Regions from separate parts of the Enterobacter sp. UNJFSC 003 genome, predicted to be linked through region 1. Evidence: riboswitches for the same ligand, from Rfam matches in the RefSeq annotation. Region 1 holds a riboswitch; each other region holds the start of a gene.
What was found. A riboswitch is a leader RNA that binds a small molecule or an ion and turns the genes downstream of it on or off. The one in region 1 is predicted to bind thiamine pyrophosphate.
Positions count from the first base shown of each region.

Region 2: linked by a shared signal. The riboswitch ahead of thiM (hydroxyethylthiazole kinase) and the one ahead of thiB (thiamine ABC transporter substrate binding subunit) in region 1 are both predicted to bind thiamine pyrophosphate.
Region 3: linked by a shared signal. The riboswitch ahead of thiC (phosphomethylpyrimidine synthase ThiC) and the one ahead of thiB (thiamine ABC transporter substrate binding subunit) in region 1 are both predicted to bind thiamine pyrophosphate.

Region 1 is NZ_JBAKHK010000004.1:229,712-239,439, forward strand. Features, by position in the region: gene araA (L-arabinose isomerase) at 1-214, opposite strand, end outside; gene araB (ribulokinase) at 225-1,934, opposite strand; gene araC (arabinose operon transcriptional regulator AraC) at 2,271-3,116, shown strand; gene V5P19_RS13145 (DedA family protein) at 3,245-4,012, shown strand; gene thiQ (thiamine ABC transporter ATP-binding protein ThiQ) at 4,009-4,704, opposite strand; gene thiP (thiamine/thiamine pyrophosphate ABC transporter permease ThiP) at 4,688-6,298, opposite strand; gene thiB (thiamine ABC transporter substrate binding subunit) at 6,274-7,257, opposite strand; TPP riboswitch at 7,289-7,389, opposite strand; gene sgrR (HTH-type transcriptional regulator SgrR) at 7,426-9,081, opposite strand; gene sgrT (glucose uptake inhibitor SgrT) at 9,170-9,322, shown strand; gene V5P19_RS13175 (sugar efflux transporter) at 9,442-9,728, shown strand, end outside.
Region 2 is NZ_JBAKHK010000001.1:423,930-433,657, forward strand. Features, by position in the region: gene V5P19_RS01910 (hypothetical protein) at 1-312, opposite strand, end outside; gene V5P19_RS01915 (hypothetical protein) at 547-948, opposite strand; TPP riboswitch at 1,220-1,316, shown strand; gene thiM (hydroxyethylthiazole kinase) at 1,352-2,122, shown strand; gene thiD (bifunctional hydroxymethylpyrimidine kinase/phosphomethylpyrimidine kinase) at 2,119-2,919, shown strand; gene V5P19_RS01930 (GntR family transcriptional regulator) at 2,962-3,708, shown strand; gene V5P19_RS01935 (PfkB family carbohydrate kinase) at 3,682-4,635, opposite strand; gene V5P19_RS01940 (ADP-ribosylglycohydrolase family protein) at 4,632-5,636, opposite strand; gene V5P19_RS01945 (nucleoside permease) at 5,633-6,910, opposite strand; gene fbaB (class I fructose-bisphosphate aldolase) at 7,160-8,212, shown strand; gene V5P19_RS01955 (mandelate racemase family protein) at 8,480-9,634, shown strand; gene V5P19_RS01960 (ABC transporter substrate-binding protein) at 9,668-9,728, shown strand, end outside.
Region 3 is NZ_JBAKHK010000020.1:3,569-13,296, reverse strand. Features, by position in the region: gene thiH (2-iminoacetate synthase ThiH) at 1-646, opposite strand, end outside; gene thiG (thiazole synthase) at 646-1,413, opposite strand; gene thiS (sulfur carrier protein ThiS) at 1,415-1,615, opposite strand; gene V5P19_RS22485 (HesA/MoeB/ThiF family protein) at 1,599-2,354, opposite strand; gene thiE (thiamine phosphate synthase) at 2,347-2,985, opposite strand; gene thiC (phosphomethylpyrimidine synthase ThiC) at 2,989-4,884, opposite strand; TPP riboswitch at 4,964-5,075, opposite strand; gene rsd (sigma D regulator) at 5,130-5,627, opposite strand; gene nudC (NAD(+) diphosphatase) at 5,724-6,497, shown strand; gene hemE (uroporphyrinogen decarboxylase) at 6,536-7,600, shown strand; gene nfi (deoxyribonuclease V) at 7,610-8,281, shown strand; gene V5P19_RS22450 (YjaG family protein) at 8,323-8,913, shown strand; gene hupA (nucleoid-associated protein HU-alpha) at 9,100-9,372, shown strand; gene V5P19_RS22440 (DUF1481 domain-containing protein) at 9,384-9,728, shown strand, end outside.

The DNA.
Region 1 (9,728 bases):
TATCATCGTAGTTCGCGTCACGGCAGATGTGGGTGATTTCGTCCGGCGTTGTACCCAGCGGTTTCAGTACCAGCTTGCACGGCAGGTTGGCTTCCGCATTCAGGGCATTAACAACGTGTTCGGCATGTTTCGTCACCTGCTGCAGTGCTTCCGGACCGTACAGATGCTGGCTGCCAATGACAAACCACACTTCATAATTATTAAAAATGGTCATTATTGTGTCCTTAATGTGTCAGGGTTGCCGGGGTGTCCGCGGTCTGTTTCGACGGGGCAGCGACAGGGAGATAGTGGAGCTCGGCGCTTTTTGCCCATTGCTGGTAGCGTTGATAAAGCTGTTCGAAGCGTTGTGCCTGCTGAGCGCGAGGCTGAAGCGTGTTTTCGACGGCACTCGCCATATGCTGTTGTGCGGCAGGGATATCGGCGTGAACGCCTGCGGCCACAGCGGCGAAAATCGCTGCGCCCAGGGCACAGCATTGATCGGAGGCCACAATTTGCAGCGGGCGGTTCAGAACATCGCAGCAGGCCTGCATGATCACCGGGTTTTTACGCGCAATGCCGCCGAGTGCCATCACATTGTTGACCTCGATGCCCTGCTCGGTGAAGCATTCCATAATGGCGCGGGCACCGAAGGCAGTCGCCGCAACCAGGCCGCCAAAGAGTGCCGGTGCGTCGGTCGCCAGATTGAGATCGGTAATAACTCCCTTCAGACGCTGGTTAGCGCCGGGCGTACGACGGCCGTTAAACCAGTCAAGTACCACCGGGAGATGATCAAGAGAGGGATTTTTTGCCCAGGCATCGGTGAGCTGAGGCAGAAGCTGTTTTTTACTCTCTGCAATCTGGGTTTTCAGTTCTGGATGCGCTGCCGCCAGCCGATCCAGCGGCCAGCCCAGCACCCGGCCAAACCAGGCGTAAATATCACCAAACGCGGACTGACCTGCTTCGAGGCCGATAAAATCTGGCACCACGCTACCGTCAACCTGCCCACAGATGCCTTTTACCGCACGGTCGCCCACGCTGGCTTTATCCGCCGTCAGAATGTCGCAGGTGGACGTGCCGATGACTTTCACCAGCGTATTGGGCTGTGCACCCGCGCCGACGGCACCCATGTGGCAGTCAAACGCACCGCCGGAGATCGCCACGTTTTGCGGCAACCCTAAACGTTTCGCCCATTCTTCACAGAGCATGCTTACCGGGACGTCAGCGGTGAAGGTGTCGGTAAATAGCGGATACTTCAGGTTCTTGTTAATAATCGGGTCGAGTTCATCGAAGAACGCGGCAGGAGGCAGACCGCCCCAGCTTTCGTGCCAGAGTGATTTATGACCGGCGCTGCAGCGGCCGCGGCGGATATCCTGTGGGCGGGTGGTGCCTGAAAGCAGGGCCGGAACCCAGTCGCACAGTTCAATCCAGGACGCGGCAGCCTGCGCCACCGAGGCATCTTCACGGGTGACGTGCAAAATTTTGGCCCAGAACCATTCGCTTGAGTAGATGCCGCCGATATAGCGCGAGTAGTCTGTTTTTCCGGGCTGGTGGCACAGGCGGGTGATGGCTTCGGCCTCTTCGACGGCGGTATGGTCTTTCCACAGCACGAACATGGCGTTCGGGTTGTCGGCAAACTCGGGGCGCAGCGCCAGCACGCGGCCTTCGGCATCGACAGGCGCTGGGGTAGAGCCGGTGCTGTCGACGCCAATCCCGACGATCTCGGCTCGCTGTGCGTCTGAAAGGTCAGCCAGTACGGTTTTGACTGCCGCTTCCATCGACTCAATGTAGTCACGCGGGTGGTGACGGAACTGGTTATTTGGCGCATCGCAGTAGCGCCCCTCTTGCCAGCGTGGGTACCACTCGACGCGGGTCGCTATTTCCTGACCGGTCGTACAGTCCACTGCCAGCGCGCGAACCGAGTCGCTGCCAAAATCGAGGCCAATCGCAATTGCCATGGTGTTGCTCCATCAAAAAACAGGTATGAGAGAACATTAGAGACTGGGCGCGAAAATCGTCAGGCAGGATCCGCTAATCTTATGGATTAAATTGCTGTTGCAATGGAAAGTGTGACGCCGTGCAAATAATCAATGTGGACATTTCTGCCGTACTTATAGACACTTTTGTTACTGCTTATCTGGCCACTCTGGCGGAAAAATCAGGGGAAAAGGCTGAAACATGGCGGACGTAAAAGAGGCGTGATGCTTTTTGGAACTTTTCGCGGCCCATTTTTAACCTGCTTTTAATGATATGGACAAATGGTTTCCTTCAGGACCCTTGGGAGAACTGAATCTATGGCCGAAACGCAAAACGATCCCTTACTGCCGGGCTACTCGTTTAACGCCCATCTGGTGGCAGGGCTTACCCCGATTGAGGCCGAAGGCTACCTCGATTTCTACGTCGATCGACCGCTCGGGATGAAAGGTTTTATTTTGAACCTTACCGTGCGTGGGGAAGGGGTCATCAAAAACGGTGACCAGCAGTTTGTCTGTCGCCCTGGCGATATGCTGTTGTTTCCGCCGGGGGAGATCCACCACTATGGCCGTCATCCGGATGCGAAAGAGTGGTATCACCAGTGGGTTTACTTCCGCCCGCGCGCCTACTGGCAGGAGTGGCTCTCGTGGCCCGCTATTTTTGCGCACACCGGATTCTATCGTCCTGACGAGGCTCATCTGGCGCAGTTTCGCGAGCTATTTGCCCAGATTATCGAGGCCGGGCAGGCAGGCGGGCGCTACGCCGAGCTGCTGGCCATTAATCTGCTGGAACAGGTCTTACTGCGCAGAATGGAAGCGATTAACGAATCGCTTAACCCGCCGCTGGATAACCGCGTGCGCGACGCCTGCCAGTACATCAGCGATCACCTTGCCGACAGTCAGTTTGATATCGCCAGCGTGGCCCAGCACGTCTGCCTTTCACCGTCACGTTTGTCACATCTCTTCCGCCAGCAGCTTGGCGTGAGCGTGCTGAGCTGGCGTGAGGACCAGCGTATCAGTCAGGCCAAGCTACTGCTCAGCACCACTCGAATGCCTATCGCTACCGTTGGCCGCAACGTGGGCTTTGAAGATCAGCTCTATTTTTCCCGCGTATTTAAAAAATGCACGGGCGCCAGCCCCAGTGAATTCCGCGCAGGGTGTGAATAAAGGGTAAAAAAAGAGAAACAAACAGGTGAACTCTGGCAGCTACTTGTAAACTATTCAGACAATTGTTGTCTTGACGCGGCGCTGGGCGCTAATCAGAATCGCTGATTCGTTTTCTGACCGGAATAGTTATGCAGGCATTGCTGGAACATTTTATCACCCAGTCCGTTACGTATTCGCTCATCGCCGTTGCGCTGGTGGCGTTTCTGGAATCGCTGGCGCTCGTCGGGCTAATCCTGCCCGGTACGGTCATGATGGCAGGGCTTGGGGCGCTGATTGGCAGCGGTGAAGTCAATTTCTGGCAGGCGTGGATGGCCGGTATCGTCGGCTGCTTGCTCGGCGACTGGATCTCCTTCTGGCTGGGCTGGCGCTTCAAAAAGCCACTGCACCGTTGGTCGTTTATGAAAAAGAACAAAGCGCTGCTGGATAAAACCGAGCACGCGCTGCACCAGCACAGCATGTTCACGATCCTCGTGGGCCGCTTTGTCGGGCCAACGCGTCCGCTTGTGCCCATGGTTGCCGGGATGCTGGATCTGCCTGTCGCAAAATTCATCGTGCCAAACATCATCGGCTGTGTGTTCTGGCCGCCGTTCTACTTCCTGCCGGGGATCCTCGCCGGTGCGGCCATCGATATCCCTGACGGCATGAATAGCGGTGAGTTTAAGTGGCTGCTGTTGGGCACGGCGGTGCTGTTGTGGCTGGCGGCATGGTTGTGCTGGCGGCTGTGGCGCAGCGCAAAAGCGAGTGTCGATCGCCTGACGCGTTATCTTCCACGCAATCGCCTGCTCTGGCTGGCACCCTTGACGCTGGGCGTTGCGGTTGTGGCGCTGGTTGCGCTTATCCGCCACCCGCTGATGCCGGTATACGGTGAGATCCTGTTGAAGGTCGTGAGCCGCTAATGTATTCCCAGCAGGTGCGACGCGCTTGCTTTTCCGCCCATCAACGCTTCAGTTTCACCATCCCATAAAATACGTCCCTCCGCGATCACCACCGATCGCGGCGCAATGCGCACAGCATCTTCAATGCTATGTGACACCATCAGCATGGTCAGCTGCTGGCGCTGGCAGACGTCCTGCACCAGGGCAAGCATCTCCTGTCTCAGCGCGGGATCGAGTGCGGAGAAAGGTTCATCCAGCAGCAGCACCGGCTGCTCGCGTACCAGACAGCGGGCCAGCGCCACCCGCTGCCGCTGGCCGCCGGAAAGCTCGCCGGGCAAGCGGTCAAGAAAGGCGGTAATGCCCATCTGCTCGGCAATCCTTTCCAGCTTTTGACGCTGCGCGTCGTTGAGCTTTAGCCCCGGATCCATACCTAGCCCGATGTTTTGCCGTACCGTCAGATGGGTGAACAGGTTATTTTCCTGAAACAGCATCGACACCGGACGTTTTGCCGGTGGAGTATGGGTATGATCGCGGTTTTCAATCTCTATCGATCCGCTTGCCGGCTGCAGAAAACCGGCGATCAGATTAAGCAAGGTACTCTTTCCTGCTCCGCTCGGGCCAAGCACCGCAATCATCTCGCCCTGACGTACCGAGAGGGTGAAGCGCATGGGCAGGTGCTGGTAGAGCCAGGTTACATCAATCAGTTTTAACATCACGCCCCGGAATTTTTTCGATAACGGTAAATAACGCAAAGCACAGCAGCAGCAGCAGCAGCGCGGTGACGGCGCCGTCCTGACTTCGGTAAGAGCCAATTTGCTGATACAGCCAGAACGGCAGCGTGCGGAACTCTTCATTGCCGAAGAGCGCTACCACGCCAAAATCACCAATTGAAAGCACGCAGGCGAAGGCCAACGCCTGAGCCAGCGGGCGTTTCAGGGCACGCAGTTCGACAATTTTCAATCGCCGCCATCCCTGCATGCCGAGCGACTGGCACAGCAAACTGTAGCGGCTGTTGATATCGCGCATCGGGTTTTCCAGCACCTTCAGGGCGTAAGGGATCGCCATCAGGGCGTTGGTGAAAATCACGATGCCGTCAGCGCGTTCCGGCAATCCAATGGTGCTGTTAAACAGTAAAAAGAATCCCGTCGCCAGCACGATCCCCGGCATTGCCAGAATCAGCATGCCTGTCAGTTCCAGCGCGTGTCCGGCTTTTTGGGCCTGACGTGCATAGAGTTCGCGGCTGCTCCACAGCAGCATCATGGTCAGGATGACGCACAACAGCCCGGCGGCCAGCGCAATGCGCAGGGATGTCCAGGTTGCTTGCCAGAGGACGGGCTGTTGCAACACGGACAAAAGGCTAACGTTCAGGCCATCAACGATGACGGCCATCAGGGGCGGCAGCAGAAGCAGTAGCGACAGTGCGATAAGACACGCATCGCTGATGCGGCTGTGCAGGCTATCCTGCGGATCGCGCCAGCCTGTAATCTGATTACTACCTGGCGGAATGGCTTTGCTTAAGCGCTGGCTCAGCAGGACCAGCGCAAGGCAGCACATCATCTGCACCATTGCCAGCAGCGCGGCCCGGCCCGGATCGTAGTCGTAACTGAGCGCCTGATAAATGGCCAGCTCAATGGTTGTTGCCTGCGGTCCACCGCCGAGCGAAAGTACGGTGGCAAAACTGGCGAAGCAGAGCATAAAGATAAGGGCTGCAACGGGCGGGATTTGCCGGCGCAGCCATGGCCATTCAACAAAGCGGAAGAATGATCCGCCGCGCATTCCCAGCTGCGCGGCAATCTGCCGCTGTTCGCCGGGGATATTCTCCAGCGCCTGGAGGAAGAGTCGCGTTGCCATCGGCATATTGAAAAAGATATGCGCCAGCAGAATACCCTTCAGCCCGTAAGGGGAGAAGGTCCACTCCAGTCCGAGAGCCGCAAAGAGCGACGCCAGCCAGCCCTGGCGACCATACACGCTCAGAATGCCGAATACCGCCACCAGAACGGGCAGGATCAGCGTCATGGCACACAGTCGTAAAAGCGCCTGCCTGCCGGGGAAGCGCCTGCGGTAGAGCGCCCGTGCCAGGAAAATAGCCGGAATGACGGACAGCAATGCAGAGAGAAATGCCTGCCAGAAAGAGAAACGGATGACGTGCCAGAGATAGCTGTCGTGCCAGATCGCGCGCAGGTCGCTTTCTGGCGCGTTAAGCCACAGCGCCAGAAATGCGCCCAGGCTGACCGCCACCATAAGAATAGCGGCGAGCAGACCCGGGACCAGCCAGCCGGGAATTAGCGGCTGACGGCGCGTTGCCATTCACTTACCCATGCTGCACGCTGCGCGGCGACTTGCTGCGGCGTAAACTCCAGCGAGACCTGTGGTTTGGTCAGTTGCTCAAAGCCCGTCGGCAGCGCCACGTTGGTCACCGGATACATCCAGTTGCCGGTCGGAATGGCATTCTGGAATGCAGTTGAGACCATAAATTTCAGGAACTTCTCGGCCAGTTCCGGCTGTTTACTGGCGGCGGTTCGTGCAGCCACTTCCACCTGCAGGTAATGGCCTTCAGCGAAATTGGCGGCGGCGTAGTTGTCTTTCTTCTCGGCAATAATGTGGTAGGCCGGGGACGTGGTATAGCTCAGCACCAGGTCACTTTCCCCTTTCAGGAACAGTCCGTAGGCTTCGCTCCAGCCCTTAGTCACGGTGACGGTTTTAGCCGCCAGTTTTTGCCATGCTTCTGGCGCTTTATCGCCGTAAACTTTCTGCATCCACAGCAGCAGACCCAGCCCCGGCGTGCTGGTGCGCGGGTCTTCGTAAATGACACGCCATTTCTGCGTGCTCTCAACCAGCTCTTTCAGGCTTTTAGGCGGGTTTTTCAGCCTGTTTTTGTCATAGACGAATGCAAAGTAGCCGTAGTCGAATGGGACAAATGTGTCGTTTTTCCAGCCGCCCGGAACGTTGACGGCATCTGCGGCTACGCCGCTTTTGGCAAACAGTTTGGTTTGCGACGCGGCATCCAGCAGGTTGTTGTCCAGACCAAGGACCACGTCGGCTTTACTGTTTTTGCCTTCCATACGCAGACGGTTAAGCAGCGAGACGCCATCTTCCAGCGCCACGAACTTCAGCTCGCACTGACAATCGGCTTCGAAGGCTTTTTTGACCACCGGGCCAGGGCCCCAGTCGGCAGAGAACGAGTCGTAGGTGTAGACCGTCAGGACGGGCTTAGCAACGGCTGGTAGCGCAAACAGCACCAGCAGTGGAAGAACTTTTTTTAACACTTTGCACCTCAATGTTGAGTGGCAAAGGATTTTGAGCGACAGCCTCAAATCCCTTCGCCGGCGTTATCCGGATCAGGTTCGACGGGTATTATCTCAGCGCACATCAGTGATGCAGCACCCCGTTGAGAACGGCGGTATTGTAATGATTTGGTGAATATTACGAAAGCGTTATGGATCCGGCGGTGCAAACCAGGCAGATTTAAAATCAAACCAGCCGAGCGTGTTCATTCTCAATCCTCGCATACTGCGCTGGCCCTGGATCATCAACCAGTGGTGGATCAAGGGGACGATCGCCTGTTCTGCCAGTAGCTGCTGACACCATGCGGCCAGATTCATCTCTCCTGCGCGCCACAGGGCGGCATCCTGCTGCCAGTCCCGTTCGATACAGTGCTGGATCAGCGGGACCTCATACAGGTGTGAGAAGAGCGAAAAATCAAGCGGTAGGGTGAAGTTGGCGCTGTTCAGCCAGATGTCGCTCACGATATCGCCGCGATGCCATTCATCATAGTCGACTTCCTGAATCTCCAGCCTGACCCCAACGTCTGCCAGCAGTTTGGTCATGATCCTGGCGATAAACCGATGCTCAACGTGTTCACGGTAGTAGCTCAGGGTAATGGACTCCAGTCCGGCGGGTTTCTCACTGTACACCGGGCGGGCGTGGTGCCAGCGGGGAAGCAGGCCGTAAGCGGGGAACCAGTAGGTCTGATAATGCTCTTCCGCATGATAAATCAGGTTGGCAGGGGCCAGAATGTGGCTTACCCACTGGCGCACCTCACGATTGGCCCCGCGATGGGTACGGCTGTCAAAAAGCATATAATAGCAGCCTTCCTCAAGACGACTCTCGACGGCCTTTTCACCCGTCGTCGGCCCTTCCAGCGTTAGCCCCGCGCTCAGCTCCTCGTTAAGATCCGGCAAAACCCAGACGTTCACCTCATCAATCAACGCCCGGTAGCCAAAATAATCATCAAACGCACGGATCTTTAGCTGGTTGTTGTTATTGCGGGCAACAGAGTAGGGGCCGGTGCCGATGGGCTGGCCGGAAAAGTTGTTCATCGATTCCCACTCGGCTGGCAAAATCATCGACGGAACATACCCCAGCAGCCACGGGAGCCATTTGTCCGGCTGCGACAGTTCAATATCCAGCGTCCATGCCGTTGGAGAATGAATGCGTGAAATATGCGAGTAGAGCGGCAGCTTGCGGGCGCGTTCTAAGGAGGCGATAACATCATGCATTTCCAGCTCACGTCCGTGGTGGAAATGGACGCCGGGACGTAAAAAGAAGCGCCAGTGGAGTGGGGAAAGTTGCTGCCAATGGTGTGCGATATCCGCTTCCAGTTCCCCATTTTCCTCATTTATCCGGGCCAGTCCGCTGAATATTTGTCGCGCCATATGGGTTTCTGAACGCCGTAACGCCGTGCCCGGTAAGAGGTTTTTCATCGGGCGGTAGTAGAGCACCCGCAGAATGTGGCGGCCCTGACGAAAACTGCGCCCGAGATGGGAGACCAGCATTTGGCGCACTGCCGCTTTGTCCCCCACCAGTTGCACCAGCTGATCGATCCTGTCCTGTTCCAGCAAATCTTCAGCACGCTGCTGCTGCAGCGCCAGTCCGGTATAGAGAAAAGTCAGCCGCGAGCGCTTCCCGCGCCCGGCCTCTGCCTCCCAGTTTAACCAGCCCTGCTGCTGCATGGTGTTGAGCAGGGTGCGCATATGGCGGCGCGAACAGTTGAGCAGGTCAGCCAGCTCGTTCAGCGTGGTCTCCTGGGGTTGCCCCTCACAGCACTGCCAAAGGCGGATGAATTGTTGTTGCAGACGACCGGACGCCATAAAAGGGGAACTCCTGACAAAAAATCAGCAATTTATTTATCCCTATATTAGGCCAATAATTCTTCCCGATGAAGCGAGGAGGTAAATTATGAAGAGGTCTACCGCACGTCAGTTTTATCAGCAGTACTTTTCGGCGACACAGGGAATGTCCTGGCTGGCCCGCCAGTGTGCAGAGCAACGGCTGAAAATGTTAGAGGAACTGATGCAGTGGGACGTTACGAGACCGGCCTCTTCTCGCTAACTCGCCTCGATCATGTGTGACTGAGTATTGGTGCTAATCACCCGCCAGCAAAATGTTTTTGCTGGCTTTTTTCGTTTACTATTTCACCCAATTCGATTTGCTTTCACAAGGACTTGCGCATGCTCTGGTTGATGACGATGGGGCGACGCCTGAATGGCGTGTATGCCGCTTTTATGCTGGTCGCCTTTATGATGGGCGTGGCGGGGGCGCTTCAGGCACCGACGCTGAGTCTGTTCCTGAGCCGGGAAGTGGGGGCTCAGCCGTTTTGGGTAGGACTCTTTTATACCGTCAATGCCATTGCAGGTATCCTCGTGAGCCTCGCGCTGGCGAAACGATCGGACAGCCAGGGCGATCGCCGTAAGCTGATCCTCTTTTGCTGCGCCATGGCGGTGGGCAACGCGCTGCT
Region 2 (9,728 bases), on a different contig from region 1:
TATTGTCGCCTCAGTACCCTCGGGATAAACGACTGCATCCTGAGTTTGAGCGACCCCGAGTTTTTGACCTGTGCTGATCTCGACTTCCGAAGTGGATGTTGCGGTTTTGAGTATGCCACCGTCACGAGTCAGACTTCCTTCAATCTCGATGCGAAAGATCTCGTTCACTGGATGCTGTTGGAGTTCGGTTTGCTGTTTAGTAATGAGTTCCTGCCATTGTTGACCCATTTCAGCAATTTTTTTATCACTGAACGCTGGTTTATCAAAAGATGAAAGAATTTCAGGGGTAGGATCGTTGTTGTACTGTTTCATAAGTCCCTTTACTGATTATAGAAATAATCACAGAGGTCATTTTACAAACAATAACCACATGCGCAACAAGCATTAGATCTAAGTGAAACTACATTTCGTAACAGAAGATTTGGGAGAGAGGGCGATGCTTTGCGCCATTAGTTGAGCTATTAAGCGCAATTTGAGCCTCTCCCGGTTTTTTACCCCGACAATACCCAGATATCAGGGACCAAGTGGCCCCGAAACGGGGGAGGTTTACGCCGCCAGCACTTTGTTAATGGTGGTTCTTGCTGCACCTGTGAGGCGATGGATCTCGCTCTTTGTCTTACCTGCTTCATACCATGCGCGGATCTGTTCGTGTAGCTTCTCATTTACTGGACGGCCCTTGTAAGCGCCCCCAGCTTTCGCTTTGCTGATACCCTCTGCCTGACGGCGGCGGTCTGTGTAGTCTTTACGGGCGGTTGCTGCCAGCATTTCTAACATCATACCGTTGATAGCTGCCAACATGGATTGCACAAGCTCCCCCTGTGCGGCTAATACAACGTGACTGGTAGGCAGATCGAGAGCTACCACCCGTAAACCTTTACTATCGATCTGGCTTTTCAGTGCTTCCCAATTCTCAGCGTTAAGACTGCTCAGGCGGTCTACTAGTTCCACTAACAGAATGTCACCTGGCGCGGCTATGTCTATCGGCACCGCTAAGCTAAGAGCACATCTAGGTAAATAGGTTTGTGAAGGCACCTTCAATTGTGCTATTGAGGCTGGGGAAACCCGGCCTTTTTTGTGTTCGGTGTTTGGTGCTATGAGCCACAACTTGGGACACAAGCTTGCACACAGAGCATTTTTTAGGGTTGAGTCTTTGGCTTTCCGCTGGCATGATCCAGAACAGGGATTAACGGGGCGTTAATCGCAACCTTTTGATTTTGTTTTATTTGACTCGGGGTGCCCTTCTTTGTGAAGGCTGAGAAATACCCGTATTACCTGATCTGGATAATGCCAGCGTAGGGAAGTCAGATGCCTTCCCGGTCATCGCTTCTTCACGCAAGGCAGGAGCGAAACCATGCAGCCTGACCTGCTCGATCTACACGTTTTACATCAGTTCCGAACCCGTTCCCCGCTCACGCACTGTATGACCAACGATGTCGTACAAACCTTCACGGCCAACGTGCTGCTCGCTCTGGGCGCTTCTCCGGCAATGGTAATTGAAGCCGAAGAAGCCGAACAGTTTGCCGCGCTCGCCGATGCGTTGCTGATTAACGTGGGCACGCTGACGTCATCTCGCGCCCAGGCAATGCGACGTGCGATTGAGCGCGCCGTGGCGGCAGGCAAGCCCTGGACGCTCGATCCGGTTGCTGTTGGGGCGCTGGCGTTTCGCACGCGTTTTTGCCATCAAATTCTCGCCCTCAACCCCGCAGCCATTCGCGGCAATGCCTCTGAAATTCTTGCGCTTGCCGGAATGAGCGCGGGCGGACGTGGGGTCGATACGACCGATACCGCTGCCAGGGCGTTACCCGCCGCGCAGGCGCTGGCGCTTCAGACCCATGCCATTGTTGTGGTCACGGGAGAGGTGGACTACATCACCGACGGGCAGCAAACCCGCACGGTAACGGGGGGCGACCCGCTGATGACTCGCGTCGTCGGTACGGGGTGCGCGCTCTCGGCGGTTGTGGCGGCGAGCTGTTCGCTGCCGGGTGACAGGTTAGACAACGTGGCAGCCGCCTGCGGATGGATGAAGCGTGCCGGAACGGCCGCTGTAGCGCAGTCCCGGGGCCCGGGCAGTTTTGCCAGCGCGTTCCTGGATGCACTCTATATGCTGGAGGAGCAGGCATGAAGCGGATTAACGCTCTGACCATTGCCGGTACCGATCCCAGCGGCGGCGCGGGTATCCAGGCTGACCTGAAAACCTTCTCCGCCCTTGGCGCATACGGCTGTTCCGTCATTACCGCGCTGGTGGCGCAAAACACGCGCGGCGTGCAGTCGGTCTACCGAATCGATCCGGATTTTGTTGCCGCGCAGCTGGATTCGGTGTTCAGCGACGTTCGTATTGATACCACCAAGATCGGCATGCTGGCCGAAACGGACATTGTGGAAGCGGTGGCCGAGCGGCTTAAGCGTTATCAGGTGCAAAACGTGGTGCTGGATACCGTCATGCTGGCGAAAAGTGGCGACCCGCTACTCTCCGCCTCCGCCGTGGAGACGCTGCGCACAAAGCTGCTGCCGCAGGTGGCGCTGATCACGCCCAATCTGCCGGAAGCCGCCGCGCTGTTAGGCACATCGCATGCGCAAACTGAACGCGAAATGAAAGCGCAGGGGAACGCGCTGCTGGCGATGGGCTGCGACGCGGTGCTGATGAAGGGCGGTCATCTTGATGATGCCGAAAGCCCGGACTGGCTCTTTACCCTCGATGGCGAAATGCGTTTTACCGCGGCGCGCGTGCAAACCATAAACACCCACGGCACGGGCTGCACGCTCTCTGCCGCGCTGGCGGCGCTGCGGCCCCGGCATGAAAGCTGGGCCGATACGGTGGGCGAAGCTAAAATCTGGCTCTCCGCGGCGCTGGCAAAAGCCGATACTCTGGAAGTAGGTCACGGTATTGGGCCGGTTCATCATTTTCATGCGTGGTGGTAACCCAGTATACTGGCAGGAAACACCACGCCTGAGAAAACAGAGATGGAACAAGCGCATACCCGGTTAATCGCTCAACTGAATGAACGGATCGCCGCGCCGGACAACACGCCGCTGTACCTGAAATTTGCCGAAACGGTAAAAAATGCGGTACGAAGCGGCATGCTGGAGCACGGGAATATTTTGCCCGGCGAGCGCGATCTGAGCCAGTTAACCGGCGTGTCGCGCATTACCGTGCGTAAAGCGATGCAGGCGCTGGAGGAAGAGGGGGTAGTGACGCGCTCCCGCGGTTACGGAACCCAAATCAACAATATCTTCGAGTATTCACTCAAAGAGGCGCGCGGCTTTTCTCAGCAGGTGGTGCTGCGCGGCAAAACGCCTAACACGCTGTGGGTCAACAAACGCGTCGTGAAGTGTCCAGAGGAGGTGGCGAACCAGCTGTCGTTAGCGCCGGAAAGCGATGTCTTTTTGCTTAAGCGCATCCGCTATGTTGATGATGACGCCGTCTCGATTGAAGAGTCCTGGGTGCCGGTGGCGTTTATCCCCGATCCGGATGAGATAGGGATTTCACTGTACGACTACTTCCGCAGCCAGAATATCTTCCCGCAGCGCACCCGCTCATGGGTAAGCGCCCGCATGCCGGACAGTGAATTTCAGGCGCACATTAAGATGGACGATAAAATACCGGTGCTGGTAATCAAGCAGGTTGCGCTTGACCAACAGCACCGGCCGATCGAGTATAGCATCAGCTACTGCCGGAGCGATCTATACGTCTTTGTGTGCGAGGAGTAACGCCTCGCGCGTTGGGGCACAATCGCCGCCACGGTGGCTGACCACCCAAGCCGCAACCGCATTACCCAGCCGCACCGCATCAGCCAGACGCCAGCCAGCTGCAAGTCCGGCCAGCGTACCGCCCGCATGGCTATCCCCCGCGCCAATAGTATCCACTACCGTGGCGGGAAATGCCGGAACGTGACCCGAGTCCGCGCCGTCATACCACATTGCTCCGTCTTTATCGTGACGCACAATAAGCGCGGCGTGGAAGCGCTGCTGCCAGCAAGCGCCCAGCATTTCCACAGTAACCCCCAGTCGCTCTGCGGCAATTTGCGCCTCCTGACGATTAAGCGACACGATCGGTTTGCAGGCCATCACGCGCGCCATCAGCGCGTCGGGAATATCCGCAATGCGTGGTCCAAAATCGATAAAGGCACTGACGTCCTGCAACCCTTCCAGCCAGCCCGTCAGCAGCTCGCCGCACGGCGAGGCCAGCTGATAGCCGGACAAATAGACCAGGCTGTTGGCCGGCACGTTGAGCGCCTCAAGCCAGGCGGGCTGCCACTGGTTTTCTACGCCGCTAAACGACATAAAGGTCCGTTCGCCGTCAGGCTCTACCAGCGCCAGACACCAGCCGTTATCCCCGCTTTCGGCTTCCACGGCGCTCTGCAGATCCTGTTTTGCCATCGCATTGCGGATAATATCTGCCCACACGCCATGCCCTACGGGGAGCGCATTCTGTGACGCAATGCCGAGCCGCTTCAGGGCGATGGCAATATTGAGCGCGCAGCCGCCGATATTCACACTCTGCTGTTTAAGCTCGATATCGCACCCGCGCCAGGGCAGGGCGTAGGCATCGGCGATCACATCAATAACCGCCGCGCCCAGCACCGTGACGGGCCGCGTGGCGTGCAATGTCTCCAGGCGTGGTGCCAGCGAATTCATACGCCCTCCCTTTGCTCCCGGAAGTGCAGGAGTCTCTCGCAGTAGTGGTCAAAATCAAGCTGATTCACCGCATCAAGTTCGGCCTTGAGCGCCGGATCAATCGCCTGTACGCCGTGCAGCGCCCCGCAGATTGCCGTCGCCATTGCGCCAATCGTGTCGGTATCACCTCCGAGGTTGGCACATAAAATGGCGCAGCGGTTGGGGTCGGTTCCTGCAAGCTCGACCATTGCAATGGCCGCCGGAACGGACTCAATGGTGCTGGTGCCTGCCCCAACGAGCTGGTACACCTGCTCGCTGGCAGATTCTATGCCGTTGGCTTCACGCACCGTTTTAAGTGCCAGCTCAATGCGCGCTGCCAGCGATGCGCTGAAGGTGGTGGTGTGACTTTCCTGCGCAAAGCGGGCAATGCCCGGCAGCGCATCGACGATGTTCTGCCAGCACTCACCCTCAACGGCGCGGGAAATCGCCCAGGCAATGACCACCGCACCCGCGATAGCAAGATCCGATTTATGGGTCGGACTGGAGGCCAGCGCCACCTGTGAAACAAAATGTTCAAGGCGGGTGGCGGGAAGCAGACAGCCCAGCGGGGAGGCACGCATTGCCGCCCCGTTGGTCACGCCGTTATTCTCCAGCTCGCTCACCGGCTTGCCGTCGCGAATCGCATTCAGCGCGATTTTGGAGGTCGGGCCGAGCACGTTTTTATTAAATGCATCGAAATCCAGCGCCCAGCGCAGGATATGTTTGCCGATAACATCCGCGTTGATTTCCCCGTCGCACTCAATAATCGCATCCGCCAGACACAGCGCCATCGACGTATCGTCGGTGAATTCTGCGCGGTTGAAATAGCAGGCAGCATTGTTTTCCGCCGGGCCGGGTAGAAAACGGTCGATCCAGCCGAAGTGTGCTTTCACACGCTTTCTCGGCCACAGCTCCGACGGCATGCCCATCGCATCCCCTAACGCCTGCCCGTAAAGAGCACCGAGAATACGTTCTTGTTTCATTTAACTTCCCCTTGTGTCAGCGCAGAATCGCTTTCGACCACCTCAATGGCGGCGATCTCTTTATCCGATTCGCGGAAAAACAGCATAAACAGCACGGCAATCACCACAATCATGATTGCGCCAAACGTCCACATTCCGGCCCAGTTGAAGGTCAGCCCATTCACCGGCTCTTTGTAAGCGAACATTTTTTCCATCATCACGCCGCCCAGGCGGTAACCCAGCAGGCTACCAAAGCCCTGACAGCACAGCGTAATCAAGCCTTGCGCAGCGGTACGCATATGCGCCGGCGCTTTTTTGTCCACGTAGATATACGCGGTCACGTAGTAGAAGTCGTAGCTCACGCCGTGCAGCAGAATGCCGAGGAACAGCAGGGCGTAGGTGAAGTATTGTTCCGCCCCGCCGTAAACAAAGAACCCGTAGCGGATGGCGGCGGTAATCAGACCCAGCAGTAACACCTTCTTAATACCAAAGCGTTTGGTAAAGAACGGCAGCGCGAGCATAAAGAAGATTTCGGAGAACTGGCCGAGCGTCATCCAGCCGGTGGCGTTTTTCATCCCCACTTCGGTGAGATAGCCGTTAGCGAAGATGTAGTAGAAGGCCAGCGGCATCGCGAACAGGAACGAACAGAAGAAGAACACGAGGAAGTTTTTATCGCGCAGCAGGATCAGCGCATCCAGCCCCAGCATCACTTTAATATCCAGCTTGCCGGTGCTCCTTGGCGGCGTATTGGGCAGGAACAGCGCGAACACGCCGAGCAGCGCCGAGCTGGCCGCGGTCATCAGCAGCGGAATATTGGTATCGGAGATGTCGCTGTAGCCCATCATCTGCGGCAGGAATCCGCACGCCAGGCCGGAGGCGATCCAGCCAATGGTGCCCATCACGCGAATGCGCGGGAAATCAGCCTCGACGTCATCCACGTTGGCGAACGCGATACTGTTGGTCAGCGCGATGGTCGGCATATAGGTCAGGGAGTAGGCCAGCAGCAGCGGGAAGAAGGTGCTGAACTGAGTTTGCTGCGCGGCGAAGTACATCAGGACAGCGCCAGCAAACATCAGGACCGACAGCACCTTTTGCGCCGCGAAGAAGCGGTCGGTCAGCGAGCCGACGAGAATAGGTGAGAGGATCGCCGCAATGGCGGTACAGGCATAAGACCAGCCAATTTCCCCGGCGGTAAAGCCGCTTTTACTCAGCCATAGCCACAGCGGTACGAACCATGCGCCCCAGATAAACCATTCAACAAACATCATGAATGACAGTTGGACTTTCGTTTTCATTGTTTAATCCTGCATGTCAGAGAGGGTACGCCTTTAACATACCACTCAATAATACCTTTTAAATACCTTTGTGGTGATTGTTTGATCAATGTAACAGTTTTGTTGTACACGAATCGAGCCAGCAGATTGTGCTGAAAAAAAATACAGAAGGTGGAAAATCTGTTAAGTCGGTACCAGGCTTAGTCTGCCTGCAAAACGGCGGGCCTGGATACACGCTCCGACTCACGTCGGACTTACGGGAGCATCACTATGACTGATATTGCGCAGTTGCTTGGCAAAGACGCCGACAGCCTTTTACAGCATCGTTGTATGACCATTCCAGCCGAGCAGCTTTATCTGCCTGGCCACGATTACGTAGACCGCGTGATGATTGACAATAACCGGCCGCCAGCCGTACTGCGAAACATGCAGACGCTCTACAACACCGGGCGGCTCGCTGGTACCGGGTATCTCTCTATTCTGCCCGTTGACCAGGGCGTAGAGCACTCCGCGGGGGCGTCCTTCGCCGCCAACCCGCTCTATTTCGATCCGAAGAACATTGTTGAGCTGGCGATTGAAGCGGGCTGTAACTGTGTGGCATCGACCTACGGCGTGCTGGCATCCGTCTCGCGGCGCTATGCCCACCGGATTCCATTCCTCGTTAAGCTAAACCACAACGAAACCCTGAGTTATCCCACCGAATACGACCAGACCCTGTACGCCAGCGTCGAGCAGGCATTCAATATGGGCGCGGTGGCGGTCGGGGCGACCATCTACTTTGGCTCTGAACAGTCGCGTCGTCAGATAGAAGAGATCTCTGCCGCCTTCGAACGCGCGCACGAGCTGGGAATGGTGACGGTGCTGTGGGCTTACCTGCGTAACAACGCATTCAAAAAAGACGGCGTGGATTACCACGTGTCCGCGGACCTGACCGGTCAGGCGAACCATCTGGCGGCCACGATCGGTGCCGATATTGTGAAGCAGAAAATGGCCGAGAATAATGGTGGCTATAAGGCGGTGAACTTCGGCTACACCGATGACCGCGTCTACAGCAAGCTGACCAGCGATAACCCGATCGATCTGGTGCGCTACCAGTTGGCGAACTGCTACATGGGCCGCGCAGGGCTGATTAACTCCGGCGGTGCGGCAGGCGGTGACACCGATTTGACCGACGCGGTGCGCACGGCGGTGATCAACAAGCGCGCGGGCGGCATGGGGTTGATCCTCGGCCGTAAGGCGTTTAAGAAAACCATGGCCGACGGCGTGAAGCTGATTAACGCGGTCCAGGACGTGTATCTGGATAGCAAAGTGACGATTGCTTAATCATTTTCCCCTCTCCCTATCGGGGAGAGGGATACAGAAAATTCGAAACCCTATTTTATTTCATTCAAACATCCCTTCCGATCCCCGTCACAGTTCCGCTTTCTTTTGTGAAAACTGTCACTCCTCGTCGTGCGTATGCACAAAAAATGGTCGAAGCTTAGCGGAATTTGTCTAAGGCAGCGGACGAATTTTGCGCTTACAGTTAGTTTCGAAACAGCTTTTCAAAATACAAGACACACTGAACCTCTGTCGTGTTAAGGACTGATAATGAAAATCGAATCTGTAAACGTCACCGTCTTCCAGTATCCGACGCGTCGGGTTTCCGACAGCGCAGGACATTCCCATCCGGGGGCGGAAAGCATGGCAAAAATGGCGATGCTGACCCTCACCGCAGACGATGGCACTCAAGGGTACGCGTTCGCGCCGCCGGAAGTGGTGCGTCCGTATGTGGTTAACACTTTCTTTCGCAAAGTGCTGATCGGTCAGGACGCCTTCGACCGCGAAAAAATTTGGCAGGACCTGGTGCACTGGCAGCGCGGCAGCGCCCATCAGCTGACCGAACGCGCGCTCTCCTTCGTTGAGCAGGCGCTGTGGGATCTGGCGGGCCGCAAGCTGAATATACCGGTCTGGAAGCTGCTGGGCGGCTACCGTGACAGCGTCCCAGCCTATGGCAGCACCATGTGCGGCGATGACCTGCCGGGCGGGCTTTCAACGCCGGAGGAGTACGCCAGCTTTGCGGAGAAGCTGGTGGCGCGCGGCTATAAAGCCATCAAGCTGCACACCTGGATGCCACCAGTCTCCTTTGCGCCGAACCCGAAAATGGACGTTAAAGCCTGTGCCGCCGTACGTGAAGCGGTTGGCCCGGACATCGATCTGATGATCGACGGCTATCACTGGTACAGCCGTACGGAAGCGCTCTACATCGGCAAAGCGCTGGAAAAACTCAACTTCGCCTGGTTCGAAGAGCCGATGGAAGAGGAGAGCATGTCCTCCTACGCCTGGCTGGCAGAGAACCTGTCGATCCCGATTATCGGACCGGAAAGCTTGGGTGGCAAACACCACAGCCGCGCGGATTGGGTAAAAGCAGGTGCCTGCGACATACTGCGGGCCGGCGCTAACGGGGTGGGCGGCATTTCACCGACGCTGAAAGTGGCGCATCTGGCGGAATCCTTTGGTATGGACTGCGAGGTTCACGGTAACGGCGCAGCAAGCCTGGCGGTAATCGGTGCCATTAAGAACTGCCGCTGGTACGAGCGCGGCCTGCTGCACCCGTTCCTCGACTACGACGAACCGGCGGCGTACCTCAACAGCCTGATTGACCCGATGGACGAAAACGGCATGGTCAGCCTGCCAACCCGCCCGGGATTGGGCGAAGACATTAATTTTGCATATATCGAAGCCAATACCGTCAGCCACGACTGACGCATAAAAACGTACCCTACAGGCGATATATACATGAAACGATCTCCCTTAGCCGGCGCGTGCTTGCTCGCGCTCTCGCTGATGATGGGGAGCG
Region 3 (9,728 bases), on a different contig from region 1:
CTGCGCGTCCCAGCCTGTCCGGCGTTTCTAGCCGGAAGAAGAAATCTTGTTTCTTTCCCTTCAGATGATGCCGCGCATACGTCGCCTCGTGGTAGGTTTCCTGATAGACCATCACCCCGTCGAGTCCGAGGGTTTTTAGCTCAGCGTATTCCTCTTGCAACAGAGGCTGCACTTCCATCTGTAGCGATGCAAACTCGCGGCGAATGGCGGGAAGGTGCTGACGAAAATAGTCCATCCCAACGTGACGTTGATGCTCGCCCGTGACCAGGAGCACATGTTCGAAACCCATTTCCCGTATGGCCGCACACTCTCGTGCGATTTCACGTTTATCAAGGGTTTTGCGTTTTATGCGGTTGCTCATGGAAAAACCGCAGTAGGTGCAGTCATTGGCGCACAGGTTCGAAAGATAGAGCGGCACGTAAAAGCTTACCGTATTGCCAAAACGCTGGCGGGTAAGCCGCTGGGCACGCTGGGCCATCGGTTCAAGATACGCACTTGCCGCCGGGGAGAGCAGTGCCATCATGTCCTCCCGAGTCAGATGCCGGGCATTGAGCGCGCGCTCCACGTCAGCAGGTGTTTTACTGTTAATGCGCAGGGCAATATCGTCCCAGTTAAGCGCTCGCCAGCGATCGATAAAGGTCGTCATTAGAGCGCCTCCAGAAAACCGGTCAGCGGGCTGGTGGCCTGAGCCTGATAGCTGCTTGCGCCTGGGCCTGATTCTCTTGCAAGCCTGCCGGCTTCCACCGCCAGGCGGAACGCGCGCGCCATCATCACCGGGTTATCGGCGACCGCAATAGCCGTGTTCACCAGTACCGCATCGGCGCCGATTTCCAGCGCCTGCGCGGCATGGCTGGGTACGCCGATACCCGCATCAACCACCACCGGCACGGTGGCCTGCTCAATGACGATTTGCAGCATCGCACGGGTTTCCAGCCCCTGATTAGAGCCGATGGGGGCGCCCAAGGGCATCACGGCGGCGCAGCCGACTTCTTCGAGACGTTTGCACAAAACGGGATCGGCTCCGCAGTAGGGCAGAACGATGAAACCTTGCTGGACCAGCTTTTCAGCTGCTTTCAGCGTTTCGATGGGGTCGGGCAATAGCCAGCGAGCGTCAGGGTGAATTTCCAGCTTCAGCCAGCGGGTACCGAGAGCTTCACGTGCCAGCTGAGCGGCAAAAATTGCCTCTTCGGCCGTTTTTGCGCCGGAGGTATTCGGCAGCAAGGTGACGCCAGCCTCCAGCAAGGGCGCCAGAATAGCATCGCTGTGATGGCGTAGATCCACGCGCTTCAGCGCGAGCGTGACCAGTTGACTGCCGCTTTCACGGATGGCATCAACCATCAGCTGTGGGGAGGCAAATTTTCCTGTTCCGGTAAACAGATGTGAATCAAAGACTTTATCGGCAATACGTAACATCTCATCCTCCTGCAATAACCTGAAATAGCAGGATTTGGTCACCTTCTGATACCTGCTGATGTTCCCACTGCTCGCGCGGCAGGATCTGTTGATTGAGCGCCAGCGCCGTTCCCGGCTTAAGCTGACGCAGCTTCTCGAGCAGTGCGGCCACGGTGAGACCTTCATCGCACTTTAGGGGTTCATCGTTAAACAGAATGCGCATTGCGGCCTCCGCATACCGGGCATTGGCTGGCCCGGTGTAATGCCAGATGGCGCCAGCCGATGGAGCGGCCGTCAAACAGGCGCAGCGTATTGCGCTCCGTCTCCATGCCGCTCAGAAGCTTAATGGCCTCCAGCGCCTGCAGGGTGCCCATCACACCCACCACGGGGCCCAGAATGCCCGCGGTACGGCAGTTGCGCTCAGGCTCGAAATCGTCTGGCCACAGGCAGCGATAGCAGCCCTGCGCCCAGGGCGGCGTCAGCACCATGAGTTGTCCGCCAAAGCCGACCGCGCTGGCGGCGATCAGTGGCGTATTCTGCGCCACACAGGCGGCGTTGATCGCCTGGCGAGTCGCCATATTGTCGGTGCAATCGAGCACAACATCCGCAAGGGCGACTTCACGTTGCAGGCTTTCGCCGCTGAGCCGCTCCTGCCGCGCAATCAGCTCAATATCCGGGTTCAGCTGGTTCAGCCGTTGGCGAGTGATATGCACTTTGGGCAGGTTGATGTCCTCGGTAGTAAAGAGGATTTGCCGCTGCAGATTACTGAGATGCACCTCGTCGTCGTCGGCCAATACCAGCGTGCCGATACCTGCGCCTGCCAGATAGAGCGCAGCGGGCGCGCCCAGGCCGCCCAGGCCGACGATCAGCACCCGGCTGGCGAGCAGCTTTTGCTGCCCGTCAATGGCGATATCCTCCAGCAGGATCTGTCGGCTGTAGCGCATAAAATCACGGTCATTCATCATCGCCTGCTCCTGCCAGCCGTAAAAGCTGAGCGGTGGCGGCTTGCCAGTCTGCGGCCTGGGTGATGGCGCTGACGACGGCGATACTGCCGACGCCGGTGTCGAGAACGGCGGATGCACGCGCAAGGCTAATGCCGCCAATGGCAACGGTGGGATAATCCTCCAGGCGCCGGATATGGCCGGCCAGCTGCGCCAGCCCCTGCGGCGCAGAAGGCATCTGTTTGGTTTGCGTCGGGAAGACGTGACCAAGCGCGATGTAGGAAGGGCGAGCCCCCAGCGCTACGTCGATCTCCATATCGTCGTGCGTTGACACGCCGAGGCGTAAGCCCGCTTCGCGAATGACGTTCAGGTCCGTTGTCTCCAGGTCTTCCTGACCCAGGTGCACGCCGTAAGCCTGATGCTTAACCGCCAGTCGCCAGTAGTCGTTGATAAACAGGCGGGCGGCGTAGCGTCGACCCAGAGCAATGGCGGCGATAACGTCGGATTCCACCTCTTCATCGCGTTTGTCTTTGATGCGTAGTTGGAGGGTACGAACTCCTGCCTCCAGCAGACGCGCGATCCATTCCACGCTGTCTACCACCGGATACAGCCCTAAACGAAAGGGCACACGAGGAAAATCAGGCTGATACATTACTCACACCTCCTCTTTTTTGAGGTAGATTTCGCCGCCTTTGGCGCGGAAGTTTTCTGACATGTCTGCCATTCCCACTTCGATCGCCTGCGCGGCGGCGTAATCACGCACCTCCTGGCTGATTTTCATCGAGCAGAATTTCGGCCCACACATGGAGCAGAAGTGCGCCACTTTGCCAGATTCCTGCGGCAGGGTTTCGTCGTGATACGCCCGGGCGGTGAACGGGTCGAGGGCCAGGTTGAACTGATCTTCCCAGCGGAATTCAAAACGGGCCTTGGACATGGCGTTATCGCGAATTTGCGCGCCCGGATGACCTTTCGCCAGATCAGCGGCGTGTGCGGCGATTTTGTAGGTGATAAGGCCTTGCTTCACGTCCTCTTTGTTTGGCAGACCGAGGTGCTCTTTCGGCGTGACATAGCAGAGCATGGCGCAGCCGAACCAGCCGATCATTGCCGCGCCAATCCCGGAGGTGAAGTGGTCGTAGCCCGGGGCAATATCCGTGGTCAATGGCCCGAGAGTGTAAAAGGGCGCTTCGTGGCAGTGCTCTAGCTCTTCGGTCATGTTGCGGCGGATCATCTGCATTGGCACATGCCCCGGGCCTTCAATCATCACCTGCACGTCATATTCCCAGGCGATTTTGGTCAGTTCACCCAGCGTATGAAGCTCGGCAAACTGCGCTTCGTCGTTAGCGTCGCGGATCGATCCTGGACGCAGGCCATCACCCAGCGAGAGTGAAACATCATAGGCGGCACAGATTTCGCAGATCTCGCGGAAGTGTTCGTAGAGGAAGTTTTCCTGATGATGAGACAAACACCATTTCGCCATGATCGAACCGCCGCGCGAGACAATCCCGGTCAAACGCCTGGCGGTCATCGGCACATAGCGTAGCAGCACGCCGGCATGAATGGTGAAATAGTCCACGCCCTGTTCAGCCTGCTCCAGCAGGGTGTCGCGGAACGCTTCCCAGGTAAGGTTTTCAGCAATGCCGTTCACTTTTTCCAGCGCCTGATAAATCGGGACGGTGCCAATCGGCACCGGGCTGTTGCGCAGGATCCACTCGCGGGTTTCGTGGATATAGCGCCCGGTTGAGAGATCCATCACCGTGTCCGCACCCCAGCGCGTCGACCAGACCAGCTTTTCAACCTCTTCTTCGATAGAGGAGGTAACGGCTGAGTTACCAATATTGGCGTTGACCTTCACCAGGAAATTGCGGCCAATGATCATCGGCTCGGATTCAGGGTGGTTGATGTTGGCAGGAATAATGGCGCGACCGGCAGCGACTTCATCACGCACAAACTCAGGCGTAATATTTTCTGGCAGACGAGCGCCAAAACCTTCGCCCGGGTGCTGGTGGCGCAGCACCTCGCTGCGGATACGCTCGCGCCCCATGTTTTCACGGATGGCAATAAACTCCATCTCTGGCGTGACGATCCCCTGACGCGCATAGTGAAGTTGGGTAACGCATTTGCCTGGCTTAGCGCGTTTCGGCGTCAGCAGGCCGGTGAAGCGCATCGCGTCCAGACCGTCGTCGGCCAAACGCTCTTTCGTGTAAGCCGAGCTTTGCTCGTTTAGGTCTTCGCTATCGTTACGCGCGTGAATCCATGGCTGGCGAAGCTTTGCCAGGCCTTGTTGAACGTTGATAGCAACGTCAGGGTCGCCGTACGGGCCGGAAGTGTCGTATACCGGTACAGCTTCGTTATCCTCAAACTGCGGATTCTCTTTACTGCCGCCGATGAGCGTGGGGCTGAGCTGGATTTCACGCATCGGTACACGGATATCCGCCTGAGAGCCGGCGATGTAGATACGATTCGAGTTTGGGAAAGCGGTGCCTTCCAGGGTGTCGATGAAGCGTTGTGCGTGTGCGCGCTGTTCGCGGCGGGTCAGTTTAGTGATAGACATAGCTCATTCCAAAAGTGAAGGACATGGCTTGTCAGACGACGGATGAAGCAAGAGGAGATCGCCACGGGGGCGATACAACAGCAGTTTGACTCTTGTTCCCTTCGCAGGTATTAGCCTGATCAGGTTCCGCGGATCCCGAATTAACGGTCTCAGCCCGCGCGTTTACGCGCTGGGCACTCCGACAAGAAAAATCCCCCTCGTGAGAGGGGCGAATCGCTTTAAATTACGCGTTAACGACGAAGAACTCAAGCAGGGCGCGCGATGTTATCTTCGCTGTCGACATTCAGGTTGTTATCAAGGACGAGGGCAATCAGCTTATCTTCCAGCGTGAACCTCTCCTCCAGCGCTTCGCCGAGATCGGACAACGCTTTCTGAAACTCCAGATAATTATCGTGATCGATCGCGTTCTCAAGCGTGGAATCGTAGTAATCCATAATCTGCTGGGTATTGGCTTCCAGCAGCGGGCAGAGTTTGCTTGCCGTTAAATACGGATTTGTGCCTTCCATTTCGCGGACAATACGTTCATAAATATTGAAATGTCCGTCGGAAAGGTAGTCGACCAGACTCTGACAAAAATCATCGAGCGCTTTTTCATTCAAGCGCATGAAGGATTCTTTGCCAGGCTTAATACCGACCAGATTGTAATAAGCCACGAGTAGATGCTTGCGCACGTGTAGCCAGCGATCCACCAGTTTGTTACTTCCTCTAACGCGCTCAGACAGGCTTTCTAGCTGGTTTAACATGGTCGACTCCGCAAGGTTTAGAATTGAATCTGCTTACCCAAAAATGTAGCCACAATGCTAACAACATGTCAGTGAAGCGAAGGTAGTGCAATAGATATGGATCGTATTATTGAAAAATCAGATCTTGGTTGGTGGATCGTCAGTCACGAGCAAAAGTTATGGTTGCCCAACGGGGAAATCCCCTATGGTGCGGCGGAAAAGTTCGATCTTGCGGGCCAACCTGCACTGAGGATCGGCGAATGGCAGGGCGAATCCGTGTGGTTGATCCAACAGGCACGCCGTCAGGAAATGGGATCTGTTCGTCAGGTGCTGGATCTGGACGCTGGACTGTTCCAGCTGGCGGGCCGAGGCGTGCAGCTGGCGGAGTTTTATCGCTCACATAAATACTGCGGTTACTGCGGGCATACCATGCACCCGAGCAAAACCGAGTGGGCGTTGCTCTGCAACCATTGCCGCGAGCGCTACTACCCGCAGATTGCGCCATGCATTATCGTGGCGATCCGTCGCGATGATTCCATCCTGCTGGCACAACACACGCGTCATCGTAACGGTGTGCATACCGTCCTGGCCGGGTTCGTCGAAGTGGGCGAAACGCTGGAGCAGGCGGTGGCGCGTGAAGTGATGGAAGAGAGCAGTATCAAGGTTAAAAATTTGCGTTATGTCACCTCTCAACCATGGCCGTTCCCGATGTCGCTGATGACGGCGTTTATGGCCGATTATGATAGCGGTGAGATCGTTATCGATCAGAAAGAGCTGCTGGAAGCGAATTGGTATCGTTACGACAATTTGCCGCTGTTACCGCCGCCGGGCACCGTGGCGCGACGCCTGATTGAAGATACGGTTGCAATGTGTCGGGCCGAGTATGAGTAGTGTTACACTGAGGCCATGACGCTTAAGGAACTGCAAAAATGACCGAACTGAAGAACGATCGTTATCTGCGTGCGCTGCTGCGCCAGCCCGTTGATGTCACCCCGGTGTGGATGATGCGCCAGGCGGGACGCTATTTACCAGAGTACAAAGCCACCCGTGCACAGGCCGGCGATTTTATGTCGCTATGCAAAAATGCCGAGCTGGCCTGTGAAGTGACGCTCCAGCCGCTGCGTCGTTTCCCGCTGGATGCCGCCATTCTCTTCTCGGACATTCTGACCATTCCTGATGCCATGGGCCTTGGCCTGTACTTCGAAACCGGCGAAGGCCCGCGATTTACCTCGCCCATTAAGAGCAAAGCCGACGTCGATAAGCTGCCCATCCCCGATCCTGAAGGTGAGCTGGGCTACGTGATGAACGCGGTGCGCACCATCCGCCGTGAGCTAAAAGGTGAAGTACCGCTGATTGGTTTTTCCGGTAGCCCGTGGACGCTCGCGACCTATATGATTGAAGGCGGCAGCAGCAAAGCCTTCACACTGATCAAAAAGATGATGTATGCCGAGCCGCTTGCCCTTCATGCGCTGCTCGACAAGCTGGCAAAGAGCGTCACGCTTTATCTCAACGCCCAAATCAAAGCGGGCGCACAGTCGGTAATGATTTTCGACACTTGGGGCGGCGTGCTCACCGGGCGCGATTACCAGCACTTCTCACTGTACTACATGCACAAAATCGTTGATGGCCTGCTGCGGGAAAATGAAGGTCGCCGCGTGCCTGTTACGCTGTTCACCAAAGGTGGCGGTCAGTGGCTGGAAGAGATGGCTGCAACCGGCTGCGATGCATTGGGGCTGGACTGGACTACCGATATTGCCGACGCGCGCCGTCGCGTAGGTGACAAAGTGGCGCTACAGGGCAACATGGATCCGTCCATGCTTTATGCTCAACCTGCCCGTATTGAAGAAGAAGTGTCGACTATACTGTCTGGTTTCGGCCAGGGTGAAGGCCATGTCTTTAACCTCGGCCATGGCATTCATCAGGATGTGCCGCCAGAACACGCTGGCGTATTTGTGGAGGCGGTGCATCGGCTTTCTGCCCAATATCACAAGTAAGGAGTCGTTATGGATCTCGCGTCGCTACGCGCTCAACAAATCGAACTGGCTTCATCGGTGATCCGCGAGGATCGTCTGGATAAAGATCCTCCGCAGTACATTGGCGGAGCAGACGTCGGATTCGAGCAGGGGGGGGAAGTAACGCGAGCGGCGATGGTGGTCTTGAAATACCCTTCGCTTGAGCTGGTGGAATACAAGGTGGCGCGTATCGCCACCACCATGCCGTACATTCCGGGCTTTCTCTCCTTCCGCGAATATCCCGCGCTGCTGGCAGCGTGGGAGCAACTCTCGCAAAAACCTGACCTGTTGTTCGTCGATGGACACGGTATTTCACACCCGCGCCGTTTAGGCGTTGCCAGCCACTTTGGGTTACTGGTGGATGTGCCGACCATTGGCGTCGCCAAGAAACGCCTGTGTGGCGCGTTTGAACCCCTTTCCGCGGAGCCGGGCGCGCTGGCACCGCTCATCCACAAGGGTGAACAGCTGGCATGGGTATGGCGCAGCAAGGCGCGATGCAATCCGCTGTTTATCGCGACCGGGCATCGGGTGAGCATGGACAGTGCCCTGGCGTGGGTTCAGCGCTGTATGAAAGGTTACCGATTACCGGAACCGACGCGCTGGGCAGATGCCGTTGCGTCATCGCGTCCGGCATTTATTCGTTGGCAGGAAATTCAGCCCTGATTCAGGTAAACTGCGGCTAATTTCCGTTTCGAGACATCATCATGTTACAAAACCCGATTCATTTGCGCCTTGAGAAGCTGGAAAGCTGGCAGCACGTGACGTTTATGGCTTGCCTGTGCGAGCGCATGTACCCTAACTATGCTGCGTTCTGCAAGCAGACGGCGTTTGGCGAAGGCCAGATCTATCGTCGTATTCTGGATTTAATCTGGGAAACGCTGACGGTGAAAGACGCGAAGGTGAATTTCGACTCTCAGCTGGAAAAGCTGGAAGAGGCGATCCCGGCAGCGGATGATTTTGACCTGTACGGTGTCTATCCGGCCATCGATGCCTGCGTGGCGTTAAGCGAGTTGATCCACTCCCGTCTGAGCGGTGAAACGCTGGAGCATGCCATTGAAGTCAGTAAGGCATCCATTACCACCGTGGCGATGCTGGAAATGACCCAGGAAGGTCGTGAAATGACCGACGAAGAGCTGCGGGTGAACCCGGCGGTTGAGCAAGAATGGGATATTCAGTGGGAAATTTTCCGCCTGCTGGCTGAGTGTGAAGAACGCGATATTGAGCTGATAAAAGGGCTGCGTGCGGACTTGCGTGAGGCCGGCGAGAGTAATATTGGTATAATTTTTAACCAATGAGACAATAAAACTTGAGATAACGCCCGTTTTGTCGCTCCTCGACTCTTCCCTTTCGACCCTTGTCTGGTCTACATTTGGGGGGCGAAAAAAAGTGGCTATCGGTGCGTGTATGCAGGAGAGTGCTTTTTTGGCATTTTCGTCGCACTCGATGCTTAGCAAGCGATAAACACATTGAAAGGATAACTTATGAACAAGACTCAACTGATTGATGTAATTGCGGACAAGGCTGATCTGTCTAAAGTGCAGGCTAAAGCTGCTCTGGAATCTACCCTGGCTGCTATTACTGAGTCTCTGAAAGAAGGTGATGCTGTACAGCTGGTTGGTTTCGGTACCTTCAAAGTGAACCACCGCGCTGAGCGCACTGGCCGCAACCCGCAGACCGGTAAAGAAATCAAAATCGCCGCAGCTAACGTGCCGGCATTTGTTTCTGGTAAAGCACTGAAAGACGCTGTTAAGTAAGACGCGTGGCAGTGAACAGTTTTAACGAAGGGGCGGCAACGCCCCTTTTGTCTTTCTGGCGTGGAACGCTCGCGCTGGCAGGCATACTGTTGCTGTCAGCCTGTAGCCACGACTCTTCTCTGCCCCCGTTTACCGCCAGCGGTTACGCTGACAATCAGGGTGCGGTCAGGTTCTGGCGCAAAGATTCCAGCGATGATGTCCATCTCTTTTCCGCTTTCAGCCCGTGGCATAACGGCAATACGTCGACCGCAGAATACCGCTGGCAGGGCGACCAGCTGTCGTTTATCGAGCTGAACATCTACAGCAAAACCCCTGAACATGTCCGCGTGCGTTTTGACGATCGCGGCGAGCTGAGT